Regions from separate parts of the Streptomyces sp. NPDC005761 genome, predicted to be linked through region 1. Evidence: riboswitches for the same ligand, from Rfam matches in the RefSeq annotation. Region 1 holds a riboswitch; each other region holds the start of a gene.
The links. A riboswitch is a leader RNA that binds a small molecule or an ion and turns the genes downstream of it on or off. The one in region 1 is predicted to bind thiamine pyrophosphate.
Positions count from the first base shown of each region.

Region 1 (9,574 bases):
CCTGGGGGTGACCGTTGACCACGGCATCGAGTACCGCTGTTCCGACGCTGATCGGATCGGTGCAGCGGGCGCTGAGGCTGCTGGAGGCTGTGGGCACCCATCGCGACGGGGCACCGGCCAAACAGCTCGCACGGGAAGCGGGCCTTCCCCTTCCCACCGCCTACCACCTGCTGCGCACGCTGACCCACGAGGGATATCTGCGCAGGGAGAACGGCGTCTTCCTCTTCGGCACCGCCGCGGAGCGGCTGGTGGACGACGGAGCGCTGCAGAACCGCCGCAGCAGAATGACCCAGTCCCTGGGGCGGTGGCGGGACATCATCGGCGCCCCGGTGTACTGCGCCGTCTACCGCGACGGTGAGATCGAACTCGTCGCGGTCGCGGACACCCCGGCCGCGCCCGCGGTGGAGGAATGGGCCGCCTTCGGCGAGACGGGGCACGCCCATGCGATCGGCCAGTGTCTGCTGAGCCAGCTCGACGAGCAGGCCCGCGAGGACCACCTGGACCGGCACCCGGTGCGCCCGCTGACGCGCTACTCCGTGCGCGATCGTCCGGCCCTTCTTGAGCGGCTGCGGTCCATCGAGCGGATGGAACCTGTCATCGAGCGACAGGAGTACGCGCTCGGAACGGTCTGCGCGGCCATCCCGATCACGGCCGGCTTCACGGCGGCCGCGATGGCCATTTCGGTCCCCTTGGACCAAGAAGAACGGTTGCTCCCCGCAGTCGAACGACTACGTGGCGAAGTGGCCAGCCTCTTGCGTTCGTTCGTGTTCTCTATCAGTATCTGAAAAATCACTCCTTGTGATCTGCTATCGCGTGCACCACGATGGCGTCAATAGGGCCATGGGGGATCATTCCTGGCCAGATTCATCTACTGCGGGGTTGAACGATGCGCGAGTCGGTTCAAGCTGAGGTCATGATGAGCTTCCTCGTCTCCGAGGAGCTCTCTTTCCGTATCCCGGTGGAGCTCCGGTACGAAGTGTGCGATCCGTACGCGATCCGGATGACCTTCCATCTGCCCGGCGACGCCCCCGTCACCTGGGCTTTCGGCCGCGAGCTGCTGCTCGACGGCCTCAACAGCCCCAGTGGTGACGGCGATGTACACATCGGGCCGACCGAGCCCGAAGGGCTGTCCGACGTCCACATCCGGCTCCAGGTGGGGGCCGACCGTGCACTCTTCCGGGCCGGTACGGCACCCCTCGTGGCCTTCCTCGACCGGACGGACAAGCTCGTGCCGCTGGGGCAGGAGTGCACGCTGGGTGACTTCGAAGGCAATCTGGAAGAGGCTCTGGGGCGAATTCTGGCCGAGGAGCAGAACGCCGGCTGACGAAGCCCGTGTCCGTGGCCTGCATGCCGGTCGAACAGCACACCTGCCGAACGGGTGAATCGCTCTCCGTGTCCGGGCGCTCAGGACTTCACCCGACGACGGCGCCCCCTGCCACTGCGCACGGGTGCGGGAATTCCGGAATTCGCGGTGAGCCTGGAGCGGTCGGCGGAGACGACCAGCGCCGCGAGCGCGGTGGTCACCGGCACCGAGGCGACCAGCCCGATCGAGCCGATCAGTGTGCGCACGATCTCCTCCGCCACCAGTTCGCTGTTGGCCACCGTCCCCATGCTGCTCTGGGCGATCGAGAACAGCAGCAACAACGGAAGCGCGGCGCCCGCATAGGCGAGCACCAGGGTGTTGACCACCGAGGCGATGTGGTCGCGCCCGATCCTGATCCCTGCCCGGTAGAGATCCTTCGCACTCATCGTCGGGTCCGCCTGGTGCAGTTCCCAGACCGCGGAGGTCTGGGTGACCGTCACATCGTCGAGCACCCCGAGGGAACCGATGATGACGCCGGCCAGGAGCAGCCCGCTCATGTCGATGTGCGGATACAGGCCGTGGATGAGGCCGGTGTTGTCGTCGGTGTTCCCGCTCAGGCTCGCCCATCCGATGAAGAGCGAGCCGAGCAGCCCGATCAGCAGCAGTGAGATCAGGGTGCCGATGACGGCGACAGAGGTGCGGGCCGTCAGTCCGTGGCAGATGTAGAGCGCGATGAGCATGATGGCGCCGGCTCCGACGACGGCCACAACCAGCGGGTTCGAGCCCTGCAGGATGGCCGGAAGGATGAAGAGGGTCAGTACGGCGAACGACAGGGCGAGCGCCACCAGCGCCATGACCCCGCGCATCCTGCCCACGGCGACCACCACCAGCGCGAAGATCCCGGCCAGCAGAAGCAACGGGAACTTCCGGTTCACATCGGTCACCGAGTACTGGAGGTCATGGGGCGCGTCGGGGGCGTACGCGACGACCACACCCTGACCCTCTCGCAGTTGCCGGGGCGCGTCAGGCTGGACGACCTCGATGAATGTGCGGCCCTTGTCCTGCCCGCTGGTGATCTCGACGGCGGCCTTCTCGCAGAGGGCGGCCCCGTCGTCCCTCTCGGCCCGCTCGCCGGTGGGCGGCGGGGTCTCGCCGCTGACGGGCAACTGGGAGGCGTTCACGTCCTTGCAGTCGATCTTGTCGATGTTCACCACCTTGCCCTGCTGGGTCTGCCGGTCGAAGCCGACACCTGTGCGCTCGTGCGCGGGCGCACCACCGGGCCAGAGGACCACGAGCCCGACGACGACCGCTGCTGCGAACGGGATCAGGACCGCAGCGATCACTTTGCGCAGATGGCTGGAGACGGGCGCGGCCGGGCCGTGGCTGTGGGAGTGCGTGTGCTGATGGCCCTGTGGTTCGGGCCCGCTATGAGGGGACGTCACCGGCCGATCATCGCAAGAAGAGAAGGGGCCCTCTGGCCAGCTCGCCAGGAGTGGCGCTAGCGTGGTGGCACCTTTGCACACGCGGGAGCTCGGAGCACCGGGCTGAGAGGGCGCTGATCTCCGTACGTCCGTACGGGACACGCTGCGCCGACCGCCGAACCTGTTACCGGGTAATGCCGGCGTAGGGAGTAGGTCTCATGACCACATCGGATGCACGCACGCCTGCCTCCAACCAGAGCGACGAGGCCGGGAAGTCCATCGGCTGGCACAAGGGATACGTCCAGGGCTCCCGCCCGGACCTCCGTGTGCCGGTACGTCAGGTGCACCTCACCAACGGCAAGGACGTGACGCTGTACGACACGTCGGGGCCGTACACCGATCCTTCTGCCGAGACCGACGTCCGCCGGGGGCTGGCACCTCTGCGGGAGAACTGGATCATCGCCCGCGGCGACACCGAGGAGTACACGGGGCGCCCCGGACGCCCCGAGGACGACGGGCTCAAGCACACCTCTCCGCGCGGAGGGCTGCGCAACCTGGACGCCGTCTTCCCCGGCCGTCCCCGCCAGCCGCGGCGCAGCCGGGACGGCCGTCCCGTCACCCAGCTCGCGTACGCCCGGCGGGGCGAGGTCACCCCGGAGATGGAGTACGTCGCGATCAGGGAGAACGTCGAGCCCGAGGTCGTCCGCGAGGAGATCGCGGCCGGCCGTGCGGTGCTGCCGGTCAACGTGAACCACCCGGAGATCGAGCCGATGATCATCGGCAAGCGGTTCCTGGTGAAGGTGAACGCCAACATCGGCAACTCCGCGGTCTCGTCCTCCATCGAGGAGGAGGTGGACAAGATGACCTGGGCGACCAAGTGGGGCGCCGACACGGTCATGGACCTTTCCACCGGCCGCAACATCCACACCACCCGTGAGTGGGTTCTTCGCAACTCCCCCGTGCCGATCGGCACGGTGCCGCTCTACCAGGCACTGGAGAAGGTCGACGGCAGGGCGGAGGAACTGACCTGGGAGATCTACAGGGACACCGTCATCGAGCAGGCCGAGCAGGGCGTCGACTACATGACGGTGCACGCCGGCGTGCGCCTGCCGTACGTACCGCTGACGGCCCGCCGCAAGACCGGCATCGTGTCCCGGGGCGGCTCGATCATGGCCGCTTGGTGTCTCGCGCACCACAAGGAGTCGTTCCTCTACGAGAACTTCGAGGAGCTCTGCGAGATTCTCGCCTCGTACGACGTGACGTACTCCCTCGGCGACGGCCTGCGGCCCGGCTCGATCGCGGATGCCAACGACGAGGCCCAGTTCGCGGAGCTGCGGACGCTCGGTGAACTGAACACGGTCGCCAAGAGGTTCGGGGTCCAGACCATGATCGAGGGGCCGGGCCACGTCCCGATGCACAAGATCAAGGAGAACATCGACCTCCAGCAGGAGATCTGCGAGGAGGCCCCGTTCTACACGCTCGGCCCGCTGACGACCGATGTGGCGCCCGCGTACGACCACATCACCTCGGGCATCGGAGCCGCGATGATCGCTTGGTGGGGGACGGCGATGCTCTGCTACGTGACGCCCAAGGAGCACCTCGGTCTGCCCAACCGGGACGACGTGAAGACCGGGGTCATCACCTACAAGATCGCGGCGCACGCGGCGGACCTCGCCAAGGGGCACCCGGGTGCGCAGGTCTGGGACGACGCGCTGTCGGACGCACGGTTCGAATTCCGCTGGGAGGACCAGTTCAACCTGGCGCTCGACCCGGACACGGCACGGGACTTCCACGACGAGACGCTGCCGGCCGAGCCGGCGAAGACGGCGCACTTCTGCTCGATGTGCGGCCCGAAGTTCTGCTCGATGAAGATCTCCCAGGACATCCGGCGTGAGCACGGAGGTTCGCAGTCGGAGATCGAGGAGGGGATGGCGGAGAAGTCCAAGGAGTTCGCGGCTGCGGGCAACCGGGTCTATCTGCCCATCGCGGAGTAGCTCCAGGAGCCGGGAGGCCTGGCGACGGGCCTCCCGGACCCCTGACCCGGTCAGTCCAGCTCGTGCTCCGGGCCGCCGAAGTCGGGGCTGGTGAAGTCCGGACTCGTGAACGACGGTCGGGGCGCGGCAGCCGGCCCGTCGTCCGGGCTGGAGAAGTCAGGCCTGCTGTAGCCGATCTTCGGGATGCGGTTGGCCGAGCGGTGCGGGGTGCGCGCGGCCGGGGCGGCCCCGGGGTCGGCGAGGGCGTCCCGCAGGAACGGCAGGATGCCGCGTTCCAGCAGGGCGTGCCGCCAGGCCTCTCTGGCACGGGCAACATCCTCCGGCAACTCCTCGCCCTGCTCCTCGGCCGCCACCGATGTCGAGCCGTTGCGCAGAGCCGTGACGAGAAGGCCGACGGCGGCGACGAGGATGGCGGCTGCCATCGCCGCCGCGAAGAACCAACCCGCGCCGACCATGGTGCGCGCGAACGAGGGGGGCGGGTCGAGTGCCTTCAGGATGTAGCCGATGAGCAGGAAGATCACCGCGGCGGTGCCTGCCAGCACCGGCGCCAGAACGGTGATGACGACTCCTATGCCGGCACCCGACTGCCGGGCACCGTCCGTTCCGGCGTCCGGGTCGCCCTCGCCCTCCTGGCCGGCGGCCGCGGCGCGGATCTCTTCGCGTGCCTTCACGTAGTGCTCGTACTCGGTGGCGGCCGCAGCGGTGATCAGCGCGGTGGCCGCCATCGCCATGGTGCGCAGCTGCACCGGATTGAGCCGTTCACCGACAGCGGCCAGATCCGGTCGTTCATGGGCGTGACGCAGTGCGTCGTCGAGGATCCGCTCGTACTCGGGCCGGTCCTCGGTCAGCAGGTGCGGAGCGCTGTTCATGTGCATCCCCCGATGCTCCGTAGGGCCTGTGTGCCCGCTCGAAACGGGCAGTCGGGCGGAAACGGAGGAGAGCCTGCTACTGATACGCCGATGGTAGAGCGCCTACGGCACGGGGTGACAGGGGGTTTCCGGAAATAGGCCCAGTGGTCCGCGTGTTCAGGTCGGGATGCGTCTTCCCCGCAGAACGTCAGTCATGCAGCGGGAGCTGGACGACCAGTAGCTTTCCGGCCATGGTCACTCCGCCGTCCATGGCGATGGCGAGCCCGTCCGCGTACACGTGCGGACCGTCCACCCTCGGCCCCGACCTGTCCTCGCCGTCCTCGGAGCCGACCTCGCCGAGGAGGTAGGGAATGGGGCTGTGACCATGGACGACGCGTCGGCCGCCGTAGGCCGCCATGAGTTCCTGTACGGCCTGCGGACCCGATTCGTCGCGGAAGGCGAACCGCTTGGTCAGCTTGCGGAAGAGGTCCCAGCATTCATCGGCGTCGTTCCGCGTGAGAATGGCGTGCACCGTGTCGTTGACGTCCTCGATGGTGGAGCCGTAGTCGAGGTACGCCGTCGTGTCCGAGTGCATCAGGAGGTGCTCGTCCTCCTCGACGACGGCGTCGAGCCGGGACATCCACTGGAGGTGGACGTCCTGGAGCCGCTCCATGTCCGTCTTCTGGCCGCCGTTGAGCAGCCAGGCGGCCTGGAAGGTGGCGGTCCCGGCGCCGGAGTTGACGGGGGTGTCGCCGAACCGCTTGGCGCCGATGAGCAGCAGTTCGTGGTTGCCCATCAGGGCCTTGCAGTAGCCGCCGGCGGCCGCGGCCTCGGCGGAGAGCCGCATCACGAGGTCGATGACGCCGATTCCGTCGGGTCCCCGGTCGGTGAAGTCGCCGAGGAACCAGAGTCGCGCGTTGCCCGCGGACCAGTTGCCCTCGGAGTCGATGAGGTTCTGTTCGGTGAGGGCCGCGATGAGCTCGTCCAGATAGCCGTGGACGTCACCGACGACGTACAGCGGGCCCAGCCCCGACTCCTGTGCAGGCCGCGGTTCGGGCACGGGCCGCACCTGGACGGTGTCCTCGCGGCTGATCACGGGGAGGTCGCGCTCGGTCGGGGTGTACCCCTCCGGCGGCTCGCCCCCCGGGAAGCCGTTGCCCGGATGGGGTGGGGCGGGCGGCGCAGGGGACTGCGCATAGGGCGGTACGCGGAAGTCGCGCAACGTCGCCGTCCGCACCACGGGTTCCTGACCGGCCCCCTGTGTCATCGACCCCTCCACCACCGTCGCGCCGCCGTACACCTGACGGGCCCTGCTGGTCGGGGTGGTCCGCGGTGTCGTGCGCCCATCATAGGAATGAGGATCGTGCTCTGTGACGCACCAGGGGTGGTGAATCCGCGCGCACGCCAGGTTCGTCGGTCGATTGGTCCCAATTGGCCTGATCAGTCCCCTGCGGGGGAGCGCGGCGCGCTGACCGTGGTGCGTGGCGGACGGCGTTGCGAGGAGGTCCGGACGATGAGTTCCGTCGGTATGACCTGTTCCACCGGTCCGTCCTGGTCGACGCCTTCGATGGCGTCGATGAGCAGCTGGACGACGGCAGTGCCGATGCGGCGAGGTTTGAGCGAGAGCGTCGTGATGGGCGGCTCGGTCGTCGCGTACACCGTGGACTCGCTGCAGCAGACCAGCAGCAGGTCCTCCGGGACGCGCAGGCCGTACCGGCGGGCGGCCGCCAGCAGATCGGTGCCGTTGGGGTCGAAGAGGCCGTAGACGGCGTCCGGGCGGTCCGGGCGGGCCAGCAGGCGGTCGGCTGCCACCGCACCCGCGCACGGGTCGTGGGCGGGGTAGGACTCGTACACGGGATCCTGGCCGACGCGCTCGCACCAGTGGAGGTAAGCGGTGGTCGAGAGCCGCGTGTACGTGTCCGTGGTGGTGCCGGTGAGCAGCCCGATGCGGCGGGCCCCGGCGGCCGCGAGGTGGTCGAGGAGGTCGAGGACGGCGGCCCGGTGGTCGTTGTCCACCCAGGCGGTGACCGGAAGGGTTCCGGCCGGCCGTCCGTCCGATACGACGGGCAGCCCTTGGCGTACGAGTTCGGTGACGACCGGATCCTGGTCGGAGGGGTCGATGACGACGGTGCCGTCGAGCGCGACGTTCGACCAGACGTCGTGGCGTGAGGTGGCGGGGAGGATGACGAGGGCGTAACCGCGGGCCAGCGCGGCGGAGGTCGCGGCTCTGGCCATCTCGGCGAAGTACGCGAATTCGGTGAAGGTGAAAGGTTCGTCCCCGTAGGTCGTCACGGTCAGGCCGATGAGGCCCGACTTGCCGGTACGGAGCGTTCGGGCCGCGGCGGAGGGGCGGTAGCCCAGCCGCTCGGCGACCTCGCGGACATGGCGGCGGGTGGCGTCCGGGAGCCTGCCCTTGCCGTTGAGCGCGTCGGAGACGGTCGTGATGGAGACCCCGGCGGCGGCGGCCACGTCCCGGATTCCTGCTCGTCCCTGTCGGCCGCCGCGCCGGGGGGTCTCCGTCCGGCTCACCTGGTGCTTCCCTGCTGCTGTCATGGCGAGCCGATAGTAGGGCTCGGGCGGGCACTTGGCCTGGTCGCATATGCGCACGTTGACAGGCACGTTTCTGCATGGTCATCGGCCATCAATCGCCTTGCTAATAAAGGGTGTTACGGGGGCAAGCCGTCATGTGTCATGCGTCGGGCCGGATGGGCCTGCTGAAAGGTGGATGTCTCGAAGAGGTCTCAACTCACCTCTTCGGGGGACGCGCGCCACGGAGTGAGCCACCGGCGTGCGCCACAGTGGGGAGCGCTCCCCCTCATTCCGGGGCTCACCCGGCGAATCCGCGGCCTGCCATTCGCAGCGGCGCTCAATCCTCATAAGGTGAGCAGTATTGATGTGTACGGACGGTCGAGGAGGACCTGCGGTGAGCGAGACGAGCCCCAAGCTGCGCCCCGAACTGGATGGCGTCCCCGCCTATGTGCCGGGCAAGCCGGCCGCGGCGGGCGGACCGGTCGCGTTCAAGTTGTCCTCCAACGAGAATCCGTATCCGCCGCTGCCGGGGGTGATGGAGTCCGCGCTGGCCGCGGCCGCGAACTTCAACCGGTACCCGGACATGGCCTGCACCGCTCTGATGAACGAGCTGTCCGACCGCTTCGGTGTGCCGCTTTCCCATCTGGCCACCGGCACGGGTTCGGTCGGCGTGGCCCAGCAGCTGCTGCAGGCCACCTCGGGCCCGGGTGACGAGGTCATCTACGCCTGGCGTTCCTTCGAGGCGTACCCGATCATCACCCAGGTCAGCGGTGCGACGTCGGTGAAGGTGCCGCTGACCGACGGCGAGGTGCACGATCTGGACGCGATGGCGGACGCGATCACCGACCGGACCCGGATGATCTTCGTCTGCAACCCGAACAACCCGACAGGCACCGTGGTGCGCCGGGCGGAGCTGGAGCGGTTCCTGGACCGGGTGCCGGGTGATGTGCTCGTGGTGCTCGACGAGGCGTACAAGGAGTTCATCCGCGACGCCGAGGTTCCCGACGGCATCGAGATCTACCGGGACCGGCCCAATGTGGCTGTGCTGCGGACGTTCTCCAAGGCCTACGGACTGGCCGGACTGCGGGTCGGCTTCGCGGTGGCCCATGAGCCGGTGGCAGCCGCACTGCGCAAGACGGCCGTGCCCTTCGGCGTCAGCCAGCTCGCCCAGGACGCGGCGGTGGCCTCGCTGCGGGCCGAGGACGAACTCCTGGGGCGGGTGGGCTCCTTGGTGTGCGAGCGACAGCGGGTGTCGGAGACCCTGGTGCGGCAGGGCTGGACGGTGCCCGAGTCCCAGGCGAACTTCGTCTGGCTGCGGCTGGGGGACCGTACCGCCGACTTCGCCGCGGTCTGCGAGAAGGCCGGCGTGGTGGTCAGGCCGTTCGCGGGTGAGGGTGTGCGGGTCTCCATCGGCGAGGACGAGGCCAATGACCTGTTCCTGAAGGTGACGGAGTCGTACCGCAAGGAGCTGTAGCGCCG
Region 1 covers NZ_JBEXXX010000002.1:153,115-162,688, forward strand. The annotation lists gene ABZ434_RS02845 (helix-turn-helix domain-containing protein) at 15-785, shown strand; gene ABZ434_RS02850 (SsgA family sporulation/cell division regulator) at 887-1,324, shown strand; gene ABZ434_RS02855 (YibE/F family protein) at 1,405-2,745, opposite strand; TPP riboswitch at 2,817-2,950, shown strand; gene thiC (phosphomethylpyrimidine synthase ThiC) at 2,943-4,718, shown strand; gene ABZ434_RS02865 (hypothetical protein) at 4,769-5,593, opposite strand; gene ABZ434_RS02870 (metallophosphoesterase) at 5,775-6,833, opposite strand; gene ABZ434_RS02875 (LacI family DNA-binding transcriptional regulator) at 7,007-8,119, opposite strand; gene hisC (histidinol-phosphate transaminase) at 8,490-9,569, shown strand.

Region 2 (9,574 bases), on a different contig from region 1:
CCGAACCGGTGTGCACCACGACGCCCAGGGCGCCGATCTGGCGCGCCCGGCGCAGGGAGTGACGCAGGGAGTCCACGGACCTCTCCACGGTCGCCGGGGTGTGCGAACCGAAGTTGATCAGGTACGGGGCGTGGACGTACGCCGGTATGGACTCGGCGGCGCACTCGGTACGGAACAACTCGTCCTGCACCGGATTGCCGGCCGGGGTCGCCCAGCCGCGCGGATTGGCCACGAAGACCTGGACGGCCTCCGCGCCCATCTCGCGGGCGTAGGGCAGGCCGACCTTGGAGAGGCCGCCGGCCACCGGGATGTGGCCGCCGACGGGGTTGCGCATACGGATCTACAGTCCCTTGGTCTTGATGGTGATGGTGCTGCCCTCGGGGGCCTGGTCGCCCCCGTCGGTGGACTGGCTCTCGACGGTGTCGCTGAAGGAGAGGAACGGGCGGTCGACCTTGACCTCGAAGCCCGCGTCCTCCAGCTCGCCACGGGCGTCGTCGACGTCCTTGCCGGTGACGTCCGGGACGTCGATCATCTGCGGCCCCTTGGAGACCGTGAGCGTGATGGTGTCGCCCTCCGCCGCCTCGGTGCCCTCCTCGAGCGACTGGCGGGCGACGTCGCCCTCGTCCTCCGGGGAGTTCACCCGGCCGGGCGCGACGACGACCTCCAGGCCGGCGTCCTCCAGCTCCGCGGTGGCGTCGTCGACCGACTGGCCGGTGACATCGGGGACGTCGACCGGGCTCCCCTTGGAGACCACGAGCGCGACCGCGGAGTCCGGGTGGCGCTCGGCGCCCGACTCGGGATCCGTACGCACGACCTCGCCCGCGGACACGTCGTCGCTGAACTCCTTGGTGATCATGCCCGGGGTCAGGCCCCGCTTCTCCAGCTGCCGTCTGGCCTCGGCGAGTGCGACGCCATGGACATCGGGCACCGTGACGATCTCGGGACCGCGCGAGACGACCAGCGACACGGAGTCGTTGCCCCGGATCCGGGCGCCCGGCTTGGGGTCGCTGCTGATCACCCTGCCGCGTCCGACGGTGTCGCTGTAGGCCCGTCGTACGCCCTTCAGCTCCAGACCACTGTCCGACAGCCGTTTCCCGGCCGCCTTCTCGCTCTGGCCCAGCAGCGAGGGGACCCGGGTGAACTGTCCGGAGTTGATGTACCAGACGCCACCGCCGACCCCTAGGACGAGCAGCACGGCCAGAACGGCCGCGATGACACCGCGCTGCGGCCTCCCGCGACGCAGGCCGGCGCGACGGGCCGGCGCCTGCGCGGGCGGCTGCGGCGGCATCTCCAGCCGGCTGGTGTGGTGGGTGGTGCCCTGGCCCGGGGGCAGCACCCGCGGGATCACGCTCGTGCGGTCCTCCGCGCCGTCGCGCACTTCGGCCAGGGCCTGCGGCGGCACGGCGTCCAGCTGCGCGTCGGTGAGACCGGACCGGGCCCGGCGGGACCCGGCCAGGAGCGCCACCGCGTCGAACGGGCGGCGCTCGGGGTCACGGGCCGTGGCACTCGCCACCAGCTCGTCCAGCTCGGCCGCGAGGCCGGGAACGACGGCGGAGGGGGCCGGCACGTCCTCGTTGAGGTGCTGGTAGATGACCTGGGCGGGGGAGTCCCCGGCGTGCGGCTTGGTGCCCGTCAGCATCTCGTACAGCACGACACCGCACGCGTACACATCGGCGCGGGTGTCCGCGGTGCCGTGCTCGATCTGTTCGGGGGCGAGGTACGAGACCGTCCCCAGGATGCTCCCGGTGGTGTTCGTGACCGTTCCCACGGCCCGGACGAGGCCGAAGTCGGCGACCTTGACCCGGCCGTCGTCGCCTATCAGCACGTTCTCCGGCTTCATGTCCCGGTGGACGAAGCCCGCCCGGTGCGCGGCCCCCAGCGCGGCGAGGACCGGCTCCAGGATGTCCAGCGCGGCCCGCGGCTGCAGCGCGCCCCGCTCGCGCAGTACGTCGCGCAGCGTGCACCCCGCCACGTACTCCATGGCGAGGTAGACGTACTGACTCTGGGCGCCCTGGTCGAAGACCGCGACCACATTGGGGTGCGCGAGCCGGGCCACCGACTTGGCCTCGCGGATGAAGCGCTCGACGAACGAGGCGTCGGCCGCGAGCGCCGGATGCATCACCTTGAGGGCGAGCACCCGGTCGAGTCGGGTGTCCATGGCCCGGTAGACCGTGGCCATGCCGCCCACGGCGATGCGGGCATCGATGCGGTAGCGGCCGTCGAGCAGCTGCCCGACGAGAGGGTCCTGGAGGGTCGTATCCACGCAGCCGAGTCTACGAGCCGCCGCGGACACGGCCGACTGGCTGGGGCGGTCCCGGGGCCCTACTGCAGCCGAGCCGTGACAGGGACACGCCGTCAGCCGGGGTGTGGCCCGGGCCGGCGGCATGACGCCACGGGTCCATGAGATCCGCCTCACGCACGAGCCGGGACCGGGTCAGAACGCCGGACGCTCCGGGTCCAGCACCGCCCGCCCCGCCGTCGGCGACGAGGCCTCGGCGAAGTGGCGGCGGGGGATCCGCCCCGCGCGGTACGCGAGCCGCCCGCCCTCCACCGCGTGACGCATCGCGGCGGCCATCAGCTCGGGCTCCTGAGCGCGGGTGACCGCCGAGGCGAGCATCACGGCCGCGCACCCCAGCTCCATGGCCAGCGCCGCGTCCGAAGCCGTTCCGGCCCCCGCGTCCAGGATCACGGGGACCCGCGCCTGCTCGACGATCAGCTGGAAGTTGTGCGGATTGCGGATGCCCAGACCGGAGCCGATGGGGGAGCCGAGCGGCATGATCGCCGCACACCCGACATCCTCCAGCTTCCGGGCCAGCACCGGGTCGTCGTTCGTGTACGGCAGGACGGTGAAACCGTCGTCCACCAGCGTCTCGGCGGCGTCCAGCAGCTCGATCGGGTCCGGCAGCAGGGTGCGCTCGTCCGCCACCACCTCCAGCTTGACCCAGTCGGTGCCCAGCGCCTCGCGGGCGAGCCGGGCGGTGAGCACGGCCTCGCCCGCCGTGAAGCAGCCCGCCGTGTTCGGCAGCACACGGATGGAGAGGCGCTCCAGCACGGAGAGGACAGAGCCCTGCACGGTCGGATCGAGGCGGCGCATCGCCACGGTCGTCAGCTCGGTGCCGGAAGTGGTCAGGGACCGTTCCAGCACGTCCAGGCTGGGCGCCCCGCCCGTTCCCATGATCAGCCGGGAGCCGAGAACGGTGCCGCCGAGGGAGAAGAGGTCGTCGGACATGGTCAGCCTCCCTGCACCGCGGTCAGGACCTCGACCCGGTCGCCGGCGGTGAGTGCGGCCGCGGGCCACTGGCCACGCGGCACGACGGTTTCGTTCAGGGCGGCCGCGACGCCCGAGGACGCACCGGTCAGCGAGGCGACCAGGGCCTCCAGGGTGGTGCCGGGCGCGACGGCGACGGTCTCGCCGTTCACGGAGACGGCCATGGGCTCGGAGAGGGGGGCGGACTCGGTCATGCGGGCTGCTCCTGACGTACGGGGGCGGCGGGTGAGAAACGGCCGGGGGAGAACGGGCGCGCCACCTCGGGCAGCTCGCCGCCGGCCAGCAGCTCTGCCATGGCGTCCCCGGTGACGGGGGTGAGCAGCACCCCGTTGCGATGGTGGCCGGTGGCGAGACGGAGGCCGGGCAGCGCGGTGCGGCCGAGCAGCGGGGCGTTGTCGGGGGAGGCGGGGCGCAGGCCGGCGAGGGTCTCGGTGAGCGGCAGCTCCGTGATGCCGGGCACCAGCTCGTGCGCGTCGCGCAGCAGCTCGTACACACCGCCGGCCGTGACCGTGGTGTCCCAGCCCATCTCCTCACTGGTGGCGCCGATGACCAGTTCGCCGTTCTCGCGCGGCACGAGATAGACGTGGCTGCCCCGGACGACGGCCCGCACGGTGCGGGAGAGGAAGGGGGCGTACGCGGTGGGCACGGTCAGGCGCAGTACCTGGCCCTTCACCGGGCGCACCGGGGGCAGGACGTGATCCGGCACCCCCGCGAGCCGGCCGCTGAGGCTGCCCGCGGCGAGGACGACCTGATCGGCCGCCGGCTGCGTACCGTCGGCCAGTACGGCTCCGGCGGCCCGGCCGCCCGTGACCGAGAGCCGCTCGGCCCGCTGGCGGTGGAAGACAACCCCGGCCCGTTCGCACGCCGTCACCAGCGCGGCGGCCAGCCGTCGCGGGTCGACCTGGTGGTCGCCGTCGACCCGCAGCCCTCCGCGTACGCCAGGGGCCAGCATGGGCTCCAGGCGACGGCACTCACGGCCGGTGAGCCACTCCGACTCCAGCCCCGAGCGGCGTTGCAGGGCGTGGAGATCGCGCAGATGGGCGCGGTCGTCGGCGTCGAGCGCGACGGCCAGGGTGCCGCAGGCACGGAAGCCGATGTCCTGTCCGCTCGCCGCCTCCAGCTCTGCCGCGAACGCCGGATAGCGTGCGGCGGAAGCGACGTTGAGGCCGAGCAGCATCTCTTCGCCGTAATGGAGTTCGGTGACGGCTGCCAGCATCCCGGCCGCGACCTGGGCGGCGCCGCCGCCGGGTGCGGGATCGACGACCGCGGTGGCCAGACCGCGCTGAGCGGCCCGCCAGGCGGTGACCAGTCCGATGATGCCGCCCCCGATGACCAGGACGTCGGACCCGTTCGTACGATGCGTGCGCATGGGCGTCCAGCCCCTCCCTTCGCCGGCATGACCCGGATCAGGTTCGTACGGTCGAAGGCCGTCCAGCCTCCCTCTCAGCCCGGTGCGTCCGGGCTCCCGCGAGTGATGTGCACGGCCACCCTAATCCCCTGCCCCGCGCCCCCGGCAAGGGGAGCCGCCGAGGCCGTCGGCCCGAGCGCCGGGCGCGGCGATCCGGCGGCGGTGAGCGGCCGTCCGACTTACTGACGATGCGTCAGGTGTTTAAGGTGGGCGGGTGGACGAGCAGACCGGACAGCAGCAGACAGATTCGCGGCCGAGCCGCCGCGTCGTGATCGCCGGAGCGGGCATGGCAGGCGTGCAGACCGCCGTGGCCCTGCGCGAACAGGGCTTCACCGGCCCCGTCACGCTGATCGGCGCCGAACCGCACCAGCCGTACGACCGGCCCCCGCTGTCGAAAGCCGTCCTCCTCGGCAAGGCCGAGGGCTCGGCCTTCGACATCGACTTCGAGGCCCTGGACATCACCCTGAGACTCGGCCTCGACGTGACCGCACTGCGCGCGGCCGACCACGAACTGGACACCCCGGAGGGGCCCGTCCCCTACGACGTCCTGGTCATCGCCACCGGCGCCGAGCCTCTGGTGCTGCCCGGATCCGAGGGCGTCCCCGGGGTCCACCTCCTGCGCACGCTCGACGACGCCGCCCGGCTGCGGCCGGTCCTCGAACGACAGCACGACGTCGTGGTCGTCGGCGCGGGCTGGATCGGCGCCGAGTTCGCGACCGCCGCCCGCGCGGCCGGCTGCGCGGTCACCGTCGTCGAGGCCGCCGACCGCCCGCTCGCCGGCGCACTGCCCGCCGAGGTGACGGCCCCCATGGCCGGCTGGTACGCCGAGAGCGGCGCCGCACTTCTCACCGGCGCCCGGGTCGCCCGCATCGAACCCGGTCGCGTGGTCCTGGCCGACGGCCGCGTGCTCCCGGCGGACGCGGTCGTCGTGGGCGTCGGTGCCCGGCCCGCGACCGGCTGGCTCGCCGGATCGGGGATCGAGAGGGGCCCGGACCGGTCGGTGACCGCCGACGCGTCGCTGCGCACCTCACTCCCCGATGTGTACGCGGTCGGCGACTGCGCCTCCTTCCCCTCGGCCCGCTACGGCGAGCGGCTGCTCGTCCACCACTGGGACAACGCCCTCCAGGGCCCCCGGACCGTCGCAGCCGCCGTCACCGCTCCGCAGGGCGAGGGGCCCCTCCCGGTCTACGACCCCGTGCCCTACTTCTGGTCCGAGCAGTTCGGCCGCTTCGTCCAGTACGCGGGACACCACACGGAGGCCGACACCCTGGTGTGGCGAGGTGATCCGTCCGGACCGAGCTGGACGGTGTGCTGGCTGCGCGGCGGCGTGCTCGTCGCCGTACTGGCGGTCGGCCGTCCGCGCGATCTCGCGCAGGGCCGCAAACTCGTCGAATCGGGGGTGGAACTCGCCCCCGACCGGGTCGCGGACCCCTCCGTGCCCCTGAAATCGGCCACGCTCTGACGGCCCGGCCGGCCCTCGGACGGTCGGCCCGGGTACCGACTGTCGGTCCGGGATGGCACGCTTGTCCCCGTGACCGAGATTGACGCAAAGATCGATGCTCTCGTCCCTGCCTGGCTCCACCTCCCCGACATCGCCGAAATGTTCGATGTCCAGGTGACGCGTGTGCGCCAGCTGGTGAAGGAGGGCCAGCTCATCGCCGTACGACGTGGTGAGAACCGGGCGCTCCAGGTGCCTGCCGCCTTCATCGACGGCGACAAGGTGGTCAAGGGCCTTTCGGGGACCCTGACGCTCCTGAGGGACGACGGCTACTCCGACGCGGAGATGCTGGAATGGCTCTTCACCCCCGACCCGAGCCTGCCGGGCACGCCCGCGCAGGCGCTGAGTGAGAATCGCGGCACGGAGGTGAAGCGCCGCGCCCAGGCGCTCGCCGTCTGACCCACAGCCGCACCGGGTCGCGGGCCGCTCGACGCGGCCCGCGACCCCGCACCACCGACCGACCGTCGTCGCCTTCCCCGGGGGGAACCGCACCATGTCCACGCCTCGCGCGCTGCTGTCCGACGCCCGGCTCTACCTGTGCACGGACGCCCGCCGCCGCCAGGGCGACCTGCCCGCGTTCCTCGACGCGGTCCTCTCCGGTGGCGTGGACGTCATCCAGCTGCGCGACAAGGGCATGGAGGCGGCCGAGGAGCTCGAACACCTCGCGCTCTTCGCCGACGCCTGCAAGCGTCACGGCAAGCTCCTCGCGGTCAACGACCGGGCCGACGTCGCCCACGCCATCGGCTCGGACGTGCTGCACCTGGGCCAGGGCGACCTGCCGGTACCGGCCGCCCGCGCGATCGTCGGCCGGGACGTGGTCATCGGCCGCTCCACGCACGCCGAGTCCGAGGTCGACGCGGCCGTCGCCGAGCCCGGTGTCGACTACTTCTGCACCGGCCCCTGCTGGCCCACCCCGACCAAGCCGGGCCGGCACGCCCCCGGCCTGGACCTCGTCCGCTACACCGCCTCGCTCGCACCCGCCCGTCCGTGGTTCGCCATCGGCGGGATCGACGCGGGCAACCTCGACGAGGTGCTGGACGCCGGAGCCCGCCGGGTCGTCGTCGTGCGGGCCGTCACCGAGGCGTCCGATCCGGCTGCCGCCGCCGCCGAGCTGGCGGGAAGAATCCGGGACCGCGCCGGCGCGTGACCGGACGGGCCGGAGGGCCGATTCGGGACAGGAGTGTCCGAAGGGTGGACAAAGAACGGGCAATCAAGCCAAATCGCCCCAGTTCGGTTGGGAGCCGGGCGCGCCCTGGTTAACCTGCCCGTATGGCCCTTGGCACACCCTCCACCAGGACAGATCACGCGCGCACCGTGCGTGAGATGCTCGCGACCGGCAAGACCTCGTACTCCTTCGAGTTCTGGGCGCCCAAGACCGAGAAGGGCGAGCGGAACCTCTGGAACGCGCTCCGCCGGGTCGAAGCGGTGGGACCGAGTTTCGTCTCCGTGACGTACGGGGCCGGCGGATCCACCCGCGCCGGGACGGTGAAGGCGACCCAGGACATCGCCGCCGAGTCCACCCTCACCCCGGTCGCGCACCTCACGGCGGTGAACCACTCCATCGCCGAGCTGCGCAACATGGTGGGTCAGTACGCGGACGCCGGTATCCGGAACATCCTCGCCGTGCGCGGCGACCCGCCGGGCGACCCCATGGGTCCGTGGGTCGAGCACCCGCAGGGCGTGCGGTACGCGGCGGATCTCGTCCGGCTGATCAAGGAATCCGGTGATTTCTGTGTCGGCGTCGCGGCATTCCCCGAACGGCATCCGCGCTCTGCCGACTGGGACACCGACATCCGGCATTTCGTGGACAAGTGCCGTGCCGGAGCGGACTATGCGATCACGCAGATGTTCTTCGACCCGGACGCCTATCTCCGGATGCGTGACCGGGTGGTCGCTGCGGGTTGCGGCACCCCGATCATTCCCGAGGTCATGCCCCTCACGAGCGTCCGGCAATTGGAGAGATTCGCGCAGCTCAGCAACGCGACCCTGCCCGGGGACCTGAAAGAACGCATCCTCGCCGCCAAGGACGATCCCGCCGCTGTACGCTCCATTGGCATCGACTTCGCAACGCGGTTCTGCGCGAAGCTGCTTTCCGAGGGTGTCCCCGGGCTGCACTTCATCACGTTGAACAACTCGACGGCGACGCTCGAAATCTACGAGAATCTCGGACTGCACAAGCAGTCGTGACCGGCCGTACCCGCCGCGACCCGGGGCGGTGGCCGTAGAAGGGGGCGGGCATGGGCTGGACGGTCCTCTACATCGCGTTCGGCATCGTTGCGCTGTGGCTGCTCGGTGAGGTGCTGTTGCAGTACAAGGCACGCCTGCGCTGGCGCCTGCTCGCCTTCACCGGCTTCGTCGGTGTCGTCATCGGTGTCCTGATGCCGTCCGTGTTCGTCATCGCCGTCGGCGCGATCGCGTTCGCGACGGGCCAGACCTACGTCACGCTCTCCTTCCGCCGCGGTTTCTCGACGGGCTGGGCCATAGGGGGCAGCCCCGGGGAGAGCCGCCGGCGCCGCGGCGCCGGCGCCGACCGCGAACCCACGCTGCAGGTCTCGGACCTGGAGGTGGAGTACGACCACCAGGCGCCGCCCCAGCCGGAGGCCGCACCACAGCCCGGGCCGGCCGCCGTCTACGCTCCGGAGCCGCTGCCGGACGACACCGGCCAGTACGGCGTCTACACCGAACCCCGCCGGCAGGAACAGCCCCAACAGCCCCAGGAACAGCCGCAGTACGCCGCGTACGACCCGTACACCGACTACTCCGCGTACCCGGCGCAGGGCCAGGAAACGCCTTATGCGGGAGCCGGCCAGGACACCTACGCGGGAACGGGCCAGTACGACTACGGTACGGACCAGCAGCAGTACGCCGCCTACTCCGACCCGTACATCGGCACCACCGCGAGCACCCCGCAGTACGGCACGTACGACACGTACGGGAACGACGGGAACTACGACAGCTACGGCGGCGGCCAGCAGTTCGCCGACCCGTACGCGCAGCCCCAGCCGTACGCCTCCGAGACCCCGCCGGGCGGCGTGTGGGTGCCGCAGCAGCGCGAGGGCGAGCAGTACCCGCCGATGCCTCCGGAGCAGCAGACCCAGCCGGCGCCGTACCCGAGTGGCTACGACACGGGCTACAACGAGCAGTACCGCTACTGACTCCCGGGCGGGCCGGCTCGTCGGGCCGCGCCCCGCCCTCGCCCGGGTCCCTACTGCGACCCGCGGAACCCCTCCCCTTCGACGATGATCCCCGCGACCAGCGCCCCGGACATCCCCGCGTGCGCCGGACCGCCGCCCGGGTGCGACCAGCCGCCCGCCAGGAGCAGTCCCGGCAGCCGCGTGCGGTTGCCCGCGTGGAGCCAGCCGCCCCCGGCACCCGCCAGCGCGGGCGCGGGAACCGCACC
Region 2 covers NZ_JBEXXX010000004.1:33,163-42,736, forward strand. The annotation lists gene ABZ434_RS05485 (deoxyribonuclease IV) at 1-334, opposite strand, end outside; gene pknB (Stk1 family PASTA domain-containing Ser/Thr kinase) at 341-2,263, opposite strand; gene ABZ434_RS05495 (thiazole synthase) at 2,435-3,229, opposite strand; gene thiS (sulfur carrier protein ThiS) at 3,232-3,462, opposite strand; gene thiO (glycine oxidase ThiO) at 3,459-4,637, opposite strand; TPP riboswitch at 4,635-4,747, opposite strand; gene ABZ434_RS05510 (FAD-dependent oxidoreductase) at 4,963-6,138, shown strand; gene ABZ434_RS05515 (Rv2175c family DNA-binding protein) at 6,208-6,573, shown strand; gene thiE (thiamine phosphate synthase) at 6,668-7,321, shown strand; gene metF (methylenetetrahydrofolate reductase [NAD(P)H]) at 7,444-8,361, shown strand; gene ABZ434_RS05530 (hypothetical protein) at 8,412-9,329, shown strand; gene ABZ434_RS05535 (NAD(P)/FAD-dependent oxidoreductase) at 9,380-9,574, opposite strand, start outside.
Region 2: linked by a shared signal. The riboswitch ahead of thiO (glycine oxidase ThiO) and the one ahead of thiC (phosphomethylpyrimidine synthase ThiC) in region 1 are both predicted to bind thiamine pyrophosphate.

Region 3 (9,574 bases), on a different contig from region 1:
GCTGACGAGCTGGGCGGAGCCGTTGACGTGCAGTCCGATGTGGTCTCGGGTGAAGTCCATGAAGAGCAGACCGATGTGTGGGTTGTCGGTGATGTTGCCGGCGCTGGCCATGACGCCGTTCCCGCGGTACTCGGGGTAGGCCAGGGTGCGGTCGTCCAGCACGGAGACGAATCCGGGAGGGCCGGCGCGGAAGGTGGCGTCGCAGTGGCCACGGGCGTCGGCGGTGGAGAGGAAGACCATGGACTGGCGGCCGATGAAGTCACGCATGGCTGCGGTGAGGTGCGGGTGGACCTGCCGGTCGTAGAAGGCGTCGGCGCGTTCGCTGGTGCCCAGATGGGCCTGCAGCAGGCGCTCCCCGTGCGAAGACGTGGCGTCGTGGCGGGTCACGGCTGGTCGATCTCCTGATGGGGTCGGGGCGGAGTGAGGGGGGCGGTGAGAACGGGTGTGTCGAGCGGGTCGTGGTGAATGCGGGCCTGGGGGGTGCCCTGCTGCAGGAGGGTGCGCACGGCCGTGGTGACCATGTCGGGCGGACCGCACAGGAAGGCTTCGTGCCGGTACCAGGGGCCGAACTCGCGCAGCACCTGCGGGAGTGTGCCCTGCTGGCCGGGGATGTGCTCGTGCGAGACGGCCGCCCTGACGGTCAGCCAGTAGTGACGTTGGGCCAGGCGCAGCATGTCGTCGAGCCCGTACAGCTCCTGAGCCGTGCGTGCTCCGACGAACAGCTCCACATAGCGCCGCATGTCCAGGGCGGCGGCTTCCTCGATCAGGGCGCGGATCGGCGCGAGGCCGGTCCCGCCGGCCACCAGCAACAGGTCGCGGTCGCCCGCGGCGGCAAGGGTCATCTCGCCCTGGGGCGGCCCGAGCCGCACCCGGTGTCCGGCGGCGGCGTGGTGAACCAGCGCGTTGCTGACCTGCCCTCCGTGGACGGCCCGGACGTGGAACGTCAGCGCGTTGTCCGTGCGCGGCGGGTGAGCGGGGGAATAGTGCCGCCAGGTACGGGGGTACCAGGGGGTCTCCATGCTCACGTACTGCCCGGCGGTGTAGGGGTAGGGCAGGTCGGGCCGCACGGTGATCTCGGCGATGCCGTTGCCGCGGTATTCGTGGCGGATGATCTGCGCTTCCCAGGCAGCCGGGCGCAGGCGCGTGTCGTCCTCGGCGGCTGCGGTCATCACCTGGGCGGCGACGGTGTAGGCACGGCTCCAGGCTGCGGCGGTCTCGGCGTTCCACGCGGTTCCCGCGTAGCGGGCCAGGGAGGCCAGCAGGCAGTCACCCACTGCTGGGTAGTGGGCGTCCAGGGCTCCGAACTTACGGTGGTCCCGGCCCAGCCGGGAGCAGAACCGCACAAGGTTGTCGACGTCATCGACCAGATCGATGATGCGCAGCAGTCCACGCAGCAGCCGGTCACGCTGGACGTCCATGTTGTCGGGGAACAACCCCCGCACTTCGGGGTGCCGGGTGAAGAGGATGGCGTAGAAGTAGACGGTCATCTCCGTGGCCTGGGGTGCGACCACCGCCAGACTCGTACGTACCAGGGATATCTCCCGGTCTGTCAGCGGAGCCGATGTCACGATCTGCCCCCGAAGGGCGCGAGGCGCAGGCGCGTCCTCACGCGTCGGACGGCGACGGGATGGGGACGAGCGAGTGGCGCACATGGTGAAGCGGACACCAGGTGTACGGGATGTGCTGGCAAGTAGAATTTCGCAATCGTAAAAGGACGTTCCACGTCACTCGGGTTCAGAACAGTGAAATTGTGTTCGCCTGACGAGCCATTGTGCACAGGCTGCCAGGACCGGACCCACCCATGGCGTCTGCCCCCGATCCTCGAATAAACACAATCCCGTGGAAAACGGCGTCCCCCGACAGTCCGCACCTACGCGTGCGAGGCGTGGTCATGGAACGTCCCCAGAGCTCCGACCTGCTTGATGATGCCCTCGGAGGGGCACCGGCAGTTTGCAAACGAGCGTGACGGGGAGATTCGGTAAGCAAACCCGCGAGATTGCGTGAACGCAGGTCCGGTGCGCGCACGATGGCGCGGCACGCTCGCGAGAGCATGTCCCGGGCGGCGGCCCCGCCCTGACGGCCCGCAGCTGCCGGGGGCCGGTTCCGTCGCGCCGGCGCGGACGCGGAGCGAGCCAGGGGAGGGCCGATCAAACGGCGGGCAGCACGACGCTCTCCGCCGCGGCGAAGGTGACGCCGACCTGCGCTCCCTCGTCCGGAGTGCTGTTCAGCGGGCATTCCGCGTCCAGCACCGGCCCGTGTTCCGGGTGCAGCTTCACCGCGACGTGGTTGCCGCGGAAGGTGCGCGCGCCCACGGTGCAGCGCAGACCGTCCTGCGGGCCGCCGATCAGGACTCCGGCGGGCCGCACCAGCAGGTCGCACGCCCCCTGCGGTGAGCCCGCGGGCACCGGGACCCTGCCCCAGTCCGTGACCGCGGCCCCGCCGGTGACCATCGCGTCCACCACGTTGTCGAAGCCGAGGAACCGCGCGACGAAGGCGGAGGCGGGACGCCGCCACACTTCCAGCGGGGTGCCCACCTGGGCGATCCGTCCGTCGCGCATCACGACGACCCGGTCGGCGAGCGCGAAGGCCTCGCCCTGGTCGTGGGTGACGGCGAGCACCGTCGTACCCAACCGGGCGAAGAGCGTGCGCAGTTCGACGACGAGGCGTTCGCGCAGACTGCGGTCCAGCTGGCCCAGGGGCTCGTCCAGCATCAGCAGCTTGGGCCGCGGGGCGAGCGCCCGTGCGAGGGCGACGCGCTGCTGCTCGCCGCCCGAGAGCGTGGCGACGGCCCGCCGTTCGGCGCCGGGCAGGCCCACCAGATCGAGGAGTTCGGCCACCCTGCTGTCCTGCTCGGTCCGTTTCACGCCGTGCATGCGCAGCCCGAAGGCGACGTTGGCGCCGACGTCGCGATGCGGGAAGAGCTGATGGTCCTGGAACATCAGGCCGAGGCCCCGCCGGTGCACCGGCACGCCGCCCTGGTCCGCGCCGTCGAGCAGAACCCGCCCGCCGTCGGCCTGCTGGAGCCCGGCGACGACCCGCAGCAGGGTGGACTTACCGCTGCCGCTCGGTCCGAGGACGCAGACGATCTCGTGCTCGTCGACCTCGAGGTCCACGGCGTCGAGCGCGGCGCGGGCGCCGAAGCGCACCGTGGCCGATTCGAGCGTCAGCATCTCTAGAACTCCCCGGATCGGTCGGTGCGGATACGTTCGAGCAGCAGCAGCGACACCGCGCACACGAGCATCAGGATGGTGCTGAGAGCCATCGCCTGGCCGTAATTGAGCTCGCCGGACCGCCCCAGCAGCCGCGCCACCGCGACCGGGAGCGTCGGATTGTCGGGCCGCGCGATGAACACCGTGGCGCCGAACTCGCCGAGCGACACGGCGAACGCGAAGCCCGCAGCGACCAGCAACGCCCGCCGCACCAGCGGCAGGTCCACCTCGCGCCAGGCCCGCAACGGCGAGGCGCCGAGGACTGCGGCGGCCTCGCGCAGCCGCCCGTCCACCGCTCTGAGGACCGGCAGCATGGTCCGTACGACGAAGGGCACCCCGACCAGCGCCTGCGCCAGCGGCACCAGGATCCACGAGGTACGCAGATCCAGTGGCGGCTCGTCGAGGGTGATCAGGAAGCCGAAGCCCACGGTGACGGCGGAGACGCCGAGCGGCAGCATCAGCAGCGCGTCGAATCCCCGGACGAGCCGGCCCGCCTTCCTGGTCAGGGCCGCCGCTGCCAGTCCCCCGACGACCAGGGCGATGAGGGTGGCGACCAGGGCGTAGCGCAGTGAGTTCCCGATCGCCTCGATGGGCGCGACCAGAAATGTGCCACTGTTCGTCTCCGTCGAGGCAAGCGCGCGGTAGTAGGCGAACCCGTGGCCGCCGGACACGTCGAGCGACCGCTCCACGAGGACGCCGAGCGGCAGCAGGATCAGTACCAGCACGGTCAACAGCACGCCGCAGAGCAGTGCCCACTGCCCCGCCCCGCGCGGCCTCCGGGCCGTCTGCGCCGGGTCGACGAGTTGCAGCGCCGTCTCCCTGCGCCGCACGGTCCGCGCGTGCACGGCGAGCACGGCGCCCACCGCGACGAACTGCACCAGTGTCAGCACGGCGGCCGTGGGCAGGTCGAGCAGTTGCGCGGTCTGCCGGTAGATCTCCACTTCCAGCGTGGAGAAGCCGGGGCCGCCGAGGATCTGGACGACGCCGAAAGAGGTGAAGGTGAAGAGGAAGACCATCAGCGCCGCCGCGGCCACGGCAGGGCCGAGCGCGGGGAGGGTGACGCGACGCCAGGCGGCGAAACGCCCCGCGCCGAGGACCCGCGCCGCCTCCTCCTGCCGCGGGTCGAGCTGCGCCCAGAGTCCGCCGACGGTACGTACGACGACCGCGTAGTTGAAGAAGACATGGGCCAGCAGGATCGCCCACACCGTGGTGTCCAGCCGAACGCCCCACAGCTCGTCGAGGAAGCCGCCGCGGCCCAGCAGTGCGAGGAACGCGGTGCCGACGACGACGGTGGGCAGCACGAACGGCACGGTGACGACCGCCCGCAGCAGTTGTTTGCCGGGGAAGTCGAACCGGGCGAAGACGTACGCTCCCGGCAGTGCGATCAGCAGGGTCGACGCGGTCGAGGCGAGGGCCTGCCAGAGGGTGAACCGGAGGACGTCCTGGATGTCCGGCCGGCTCAGCACCTCGCCGAACCGCCCGAACTGCCACACGCCCTCGGCCCTGAGCCCGCGCCCCACGATCGCGACGACGGGATAGGCGAAGAACAGCGCGAAGAACGCCACGGGCACGGCCATGAGCCCCAGCCGTACCGCGCCCCCGCGCAGCGACCGGGCGCGTGCGGCCTTCCCGCGCGCGCCCGGTCCGCGTACGGGAGTCTTCGCTACTTCACTACGAGCGAGGACCATGACTGGACCCACTGCTCACGGTTCTTGGCGATCTCGTCCGGGGCGACGGTCGTCGGCTTGTCGACCGTCGCACCGAACTCGGTGAAGAGGTCCGGCACCTTCGCACCCTTGGTGACCGGGCTGACGAACATGTTGAGCGGCATGTCCTCCTGGAACTTCCTGCCGATCAGGAAGTCCAGCAGGGCCTTGCCACCCGCCTCGTTCTTCGCCCCGTCGAGGAGACCGGCGAACTCGATCTGGCGGAAGCACGTGCCGGTGGCGACGCCGGTCGGGGCGGTCTTCGGCTGCGGGTCCGCGTACAGCACCTCGACGGGCGGGCTGGAGGCGTAGCTGACGACGAGCGGACGGTCGGCCTTGGCCTTCTTGCCACCCGCGGAGCCGGAGAACTCCTCGTTGTACGCCTGCTCCCAGCCGTCGACGACCTTGACGCCGTTGCTCTTCAGCTTCTTCCAGTAGTCCTGGTAGCCGTCCTCGCCGTACGTGGCGACGGTACCGAGAAGGAAGCCGAGGCCGGGCGATGAGGTTGCCGCGTTCTCGGTGACGAGCAGATTCCTGTACGCGGGCTTCGCCAGGTCGTCGAAGGTCTCCGGCGGTGCCAGCTTCCTGTCGGCGAAGTACTTCTTGTCGTAGTTGATGCAGATGTCGCCGGTGTCGACCGGGGTGACCCGGTGCTTCTCCGCGTCCAGCTGGACATCGGCCGCGACCTGGTCGAGGCCCTTGGCCTCGTACGGCGTGAACAGGCCGTTGTCGAGGGCGCGCGAGAGCAGGGTGTTGTCGACGCCGAAGAACACGTCGCCGCGGGGCGAACCCTTGGTCAGGATCTCCTGGTTGAGGGCCGCTCCCGCGTCACCGCTCTTCAGCACCTTGACCGTGTAGCCGGTCTCCCGGGTGAACTCCTTCAGTACGTCCTTGGAGGCGTTGAAGGAGTCGTGGCTGACGAGGGTGACGGTCTTGGAGCCGGTGCTGCCGGTGCTTCCGGAACCGGACGACGAGTCGTCGGAACTCCCGCATCCGGCAAGCGCGGTGGCACCGAGTGCGGCTGCGACGGCCGTCACCGCGATCTTCTTGGTGGTGCTCATGTGATTCCTCCTGGAGTGACCAGGAAGAGACGCGGCCCTGCCCGCACCGGGGGAAACCGGAAGCGGGCAGGGCGCAACAGCTTGAGTAAGGTCCGAACTTCCTACCCGGAATGACCCGGGCGAGGTTCAGAGGGTCTGCGGCCAACCTGTCCTCGGTGCCGCACTCTCAGCGCTGTGGCGCTCCCCTGTCGGAATATGAAGTTGAATTCAAGCCCAGGCTACACGGCCGGTTCCGGCCTCAGCGCTCGGCTGCCGCCAGCTGTCCGCAGGCTCCGTCGATCTCCTGGCCCCGAGTGTCCCGGACGGTCACCGGCACGCCATGGGCGGCGATCGCCTCGACGAACGCCTTCTCGTCCTCGGGCCGCGAGGCGGTCCACTTCGACCCGGGGGTCGGGTTCAGCGGGATCAGGTTGACGTGGACCCGCTTGCCCTTGAGCAGCCGGCCGAGGCGGTCGCCCCGCCACGCCTGGTCGTTGATGTCGCGGATCAGCGCGTACTCGATGGAGATGCGGCGACCGGACTTCTCCGCGTACTCCCACGCTGCGTCCAGTACCTCGCGCACCTTCCACCGGGTGTTCACCGGCACGAGCGTGTCGCGCAGCTCGTCGTCCGGGGCGTGCAGCGAGACGGCGAGACGGCACTTGAAGCCCTCGTCCGCGAAGCGCAGCATCGCCGGTACGAGACCCACGGTGGAGACCGTGATCCCTCGCTGCGAGAGCCCGAGCCCGTCGGGCTCGGGGTCGGTCAGCCTGCGGATGGCGCCGACCACGCGGTTGTAGTTGGCGAGCGGCTCACCCATGCCCATGAAGACGATGTTGGAGAGCCGTGCCGGCCCACCCGGAACCTCGCCGTCGCGCAGGGCCCGCATGCCGTCCACGATCTGGTGGACGATCTCCGCGGTGGACAGGTTCCGGTCGAGACCGGCCTGCCCGGTGGCGCAGAACGGACAGTTCATCCCGCAGCCGGCCTGCGAGGAGATGCACATCGTGACCCGCTCGGGGTAACGCATCAGGACGGACTCGACCAGCGTCCCGTCGTGCAGCTTCCACAGCGTCTTGCGGGTGGTGTCGTCGTCGCAGCTGATGTGCCGCACCACGGACATCAGGTCGGGGAACATCGCCTCGGCGAGCTTGCCCCGCGACCCGGCCGGGATGTTGGTCCACTCGGCCGGGTCGTGCGCGTACCGCGCGAAGTAGTGCTGCGAGAGCTGCTGCGCGCGGAACGGCTTCTCGCCGATCGCGGCGACTGCTTCCTTGCGCTCGGCGGGCGTGAGGTCGGCGAGGTGCCGCGGCGGCTTCTTGGCTCCGCGGGGCGCGACGAAAGTGAGTTCTCCGGGCTTAGGCATGGTTCTTCCAGTGTCGCAGACACGCCGGGGTACTCGCGGTCGTCGACGGTGAGGGCCGTCGTCGGGGGCGGCGCCTGCGGCCCGATGACGGCCCGGACGCGCATACGGCAGTGACGGATCGCACCCGAAGGCGGGCCCCGAGGGCCGCGCGTTCGGGTCGATGAGCCGCTGCGGCTTCCCGGGCACGGCCGGCACGCGAGCGGCGGCGCGCTGGGGCATGCCGCCGATGGACCGGGCCGGGCTGGGTATCCGGGAGCGAGAGGGACATTCCGTCGCATTCGCAGGAGGTACGTGCCATGCACACCTTGAAGCACTGGTTCAATCACAGCCTGGTCGGGCAGGCACTGGTGGTCTTCGTCCTGGGCATGGGTTTCAGCGCCCTGTTCCGCCGGGATGACCATCCGGGCTTATGGGTGGTCCAGAGCCTGCTCTACACCGCTGTGATCATCGCGGTCCTCGCTGCTCAGCGCCGTAGAACCGCCCGCGCGACCGGAGCCGACCCGCGCACGGTCGTCAGTCTCAACCGCAGGATCCGGCGCCGTGAGGTTCCGCGGGATCCGGAGGAACGGGCGATGATGCGGCGGCTGGTGGACGATCAGCTGGGCAAGATGGAGCGGGGCAAGCGGTGGCTGCCGTACTGGCTGGCGTTCATGGGCCTGACCGCGGTCGGCATGCTCGTCCTCGGTGCGACCACCGGTTCGCTGGTGTTTCCGCTGGTCTTCACGGTCGGGGTGGTGGCGTTCTGCCTCTGGATCCTGTGGATGCACCGCCGGGCCATGGAACTCCATCACCACATGCGCTCCGCCCTGCGGAACCAGAGCTGACGCGTGCTGTCTCGCTGCCGCCCTGCATACGGGTGAGGGCCCGCCGTCCACGGACGGCGGGCCCTCACCCGGAAGAATGCTGGGGCCGATCAGCCGGAGCCGACGAAGATCACCAGCAGCAGCCAGACCACGGGAGCGGTCGGCAGCAGGGAGTCGAGCCGGTCCATGATCCCGCCGTGCCCGGGCAGCAGTGTGCCCATGTCCTTGATCCCGAGATCCCGCTTGATCATGGACTCGCCCAGGTCACCCAGGGTGGCGCTGGCGGCGACCGCGAGGCCGAGCAGCAGGCCCTGCCACCACGAGCCGTCGTCGATCAGGAACTGCATGCACAGCGCACCGGCCACCATCGCGAAGGCCACGGCTCCGAACAGGCCCTCGCGTGTCTTGCCGGGGCTGATGCGCGGTGCGAGCTTGTGCTTGCCGAAGCGCCAGCCGACGGCGTACGCACCCGTGTCGCTGACGACAGTGAGCAGCAGGAAGGTCAGAACCCGCTGCGGTCCGTCGTCGGCGGTCAGGAGCATCGCGACGAAGGTCGCCAGGAACGGCACGTAGAAGGCGGCGAAGACACCGGCCGTGACGTCCCTGAGGTACCCATCCGGCGGCTCGGTCATCCGCCAGACGAGCACCGCCAGGGCGGTCAGGGCCATGGCGATCCAGGCGCCCTCGGCACCCCGTGCGTAGCCGGCCACGACCATGGCCGCGCCACCGATCGCGAGCGGCACGAGAGGCGCCTTGATGCCCTTGCGCTCCTCCAGCCGGGACGTGAGCTCCCACAGGCCCACGACGACGGCGACCACGATCACACCGACGAAGACTGCCTTGACGACGAAGAGCGAGACGGCGACGACCGCGCCGAGCCCCAGACCGACCCCTATGGCGGATCCGAGATCACGGCCCGCACGCTTCTTCTGCGGGGGTGGCGGCGCGGTGGACATGGGCTCCTGCGGCTTCTCGTCGCGGAACAGGGGGCCGCCGTTCAGGCGTGCGGCCCCCTGGTCCCGGTCATCACGGTCGTCAGCGTCTCTACCTGCGTCGGGAACGTCCGGCACGATGGGCATGGGCCGAGTCTGCTGGGCGTCATGCACATCGTATGCAGGACCCGCCGGAGCGGCCCGCATCTCGGGCGCGGCCCGGTGGCGGGCGCCCTGCGGGACGCCCCAGGAAGAGTCGTTCATCAGACTTCGAGCAGCTCGGCTTCCTTGTGCTTGAGCAGCTCGTCCACCTGCGCGACGTACTTCGCGGTGGTGTCGTCGAGCTCCTTCTCGGCGCGGCGCACCTCGTCCTCGCCGGACTCCTTGTCCTTGACCAGCTTGTCGAGCGTCTCCTTGGCCTTGCGGCGGACGGCCCGGATCGAGATCTTGGAGTCCTCGGCCTTGGTCTTCGCGACCTTGATGTAGTCGCGACGGCGCTCTTCGGTGAGGTCGGGGAA
Region 3 covers NZ_JBEXXX010000013.1:97,572-107,145, forward strand. The annotation lists gene ABZ434_RS15315 (pyridoxamine 5'-phosphate oxidase family protein) at 1-387, opposite strand, end outside; gene ABZ434_RS15320 (globin domain-containing protein) at 384-1,568, opposite strand; gene ABZ434_RS15325 (ABC transporter ATP-binding protein) at 2,148-3,170, opposite strand; gene ABZ434_RS15330 (iron ABC transporter permease) at 3,173-4,786, opposite strand; gene ABZ434_RS15335 (thiamine ABC transporter substrate-binding protein) at 4,873-5,976, opposite strand; TPP riboswitch at 6,057-6,173, opposite strand; gene rlmN (23S rRNA (adenine(2503)-C(2))-methyltransferase RlmN) at 6,215-7,321, opposite strand; gene ABZ434_RS15345 (hypothetical protein) at 7,618-8,145, shown strand; gene ABZ434_RS15350 (phosphatidate cytidylyltransferase) at 8,235-9,320, opposite strand; gene frr (ribosome recycling factor) at 9,320-9,574, opposite strand, start outside.
Region 3: linked by a shared signal. The riboswitch ahead of ABZ434_RS15335 (thiamine ABC transporter substrate-binding protein) and the one ahead of thiC (phosphomethylpyrimidine synthase ThiC) in region 1 are both predicted to bind thiamine pyrophosphate.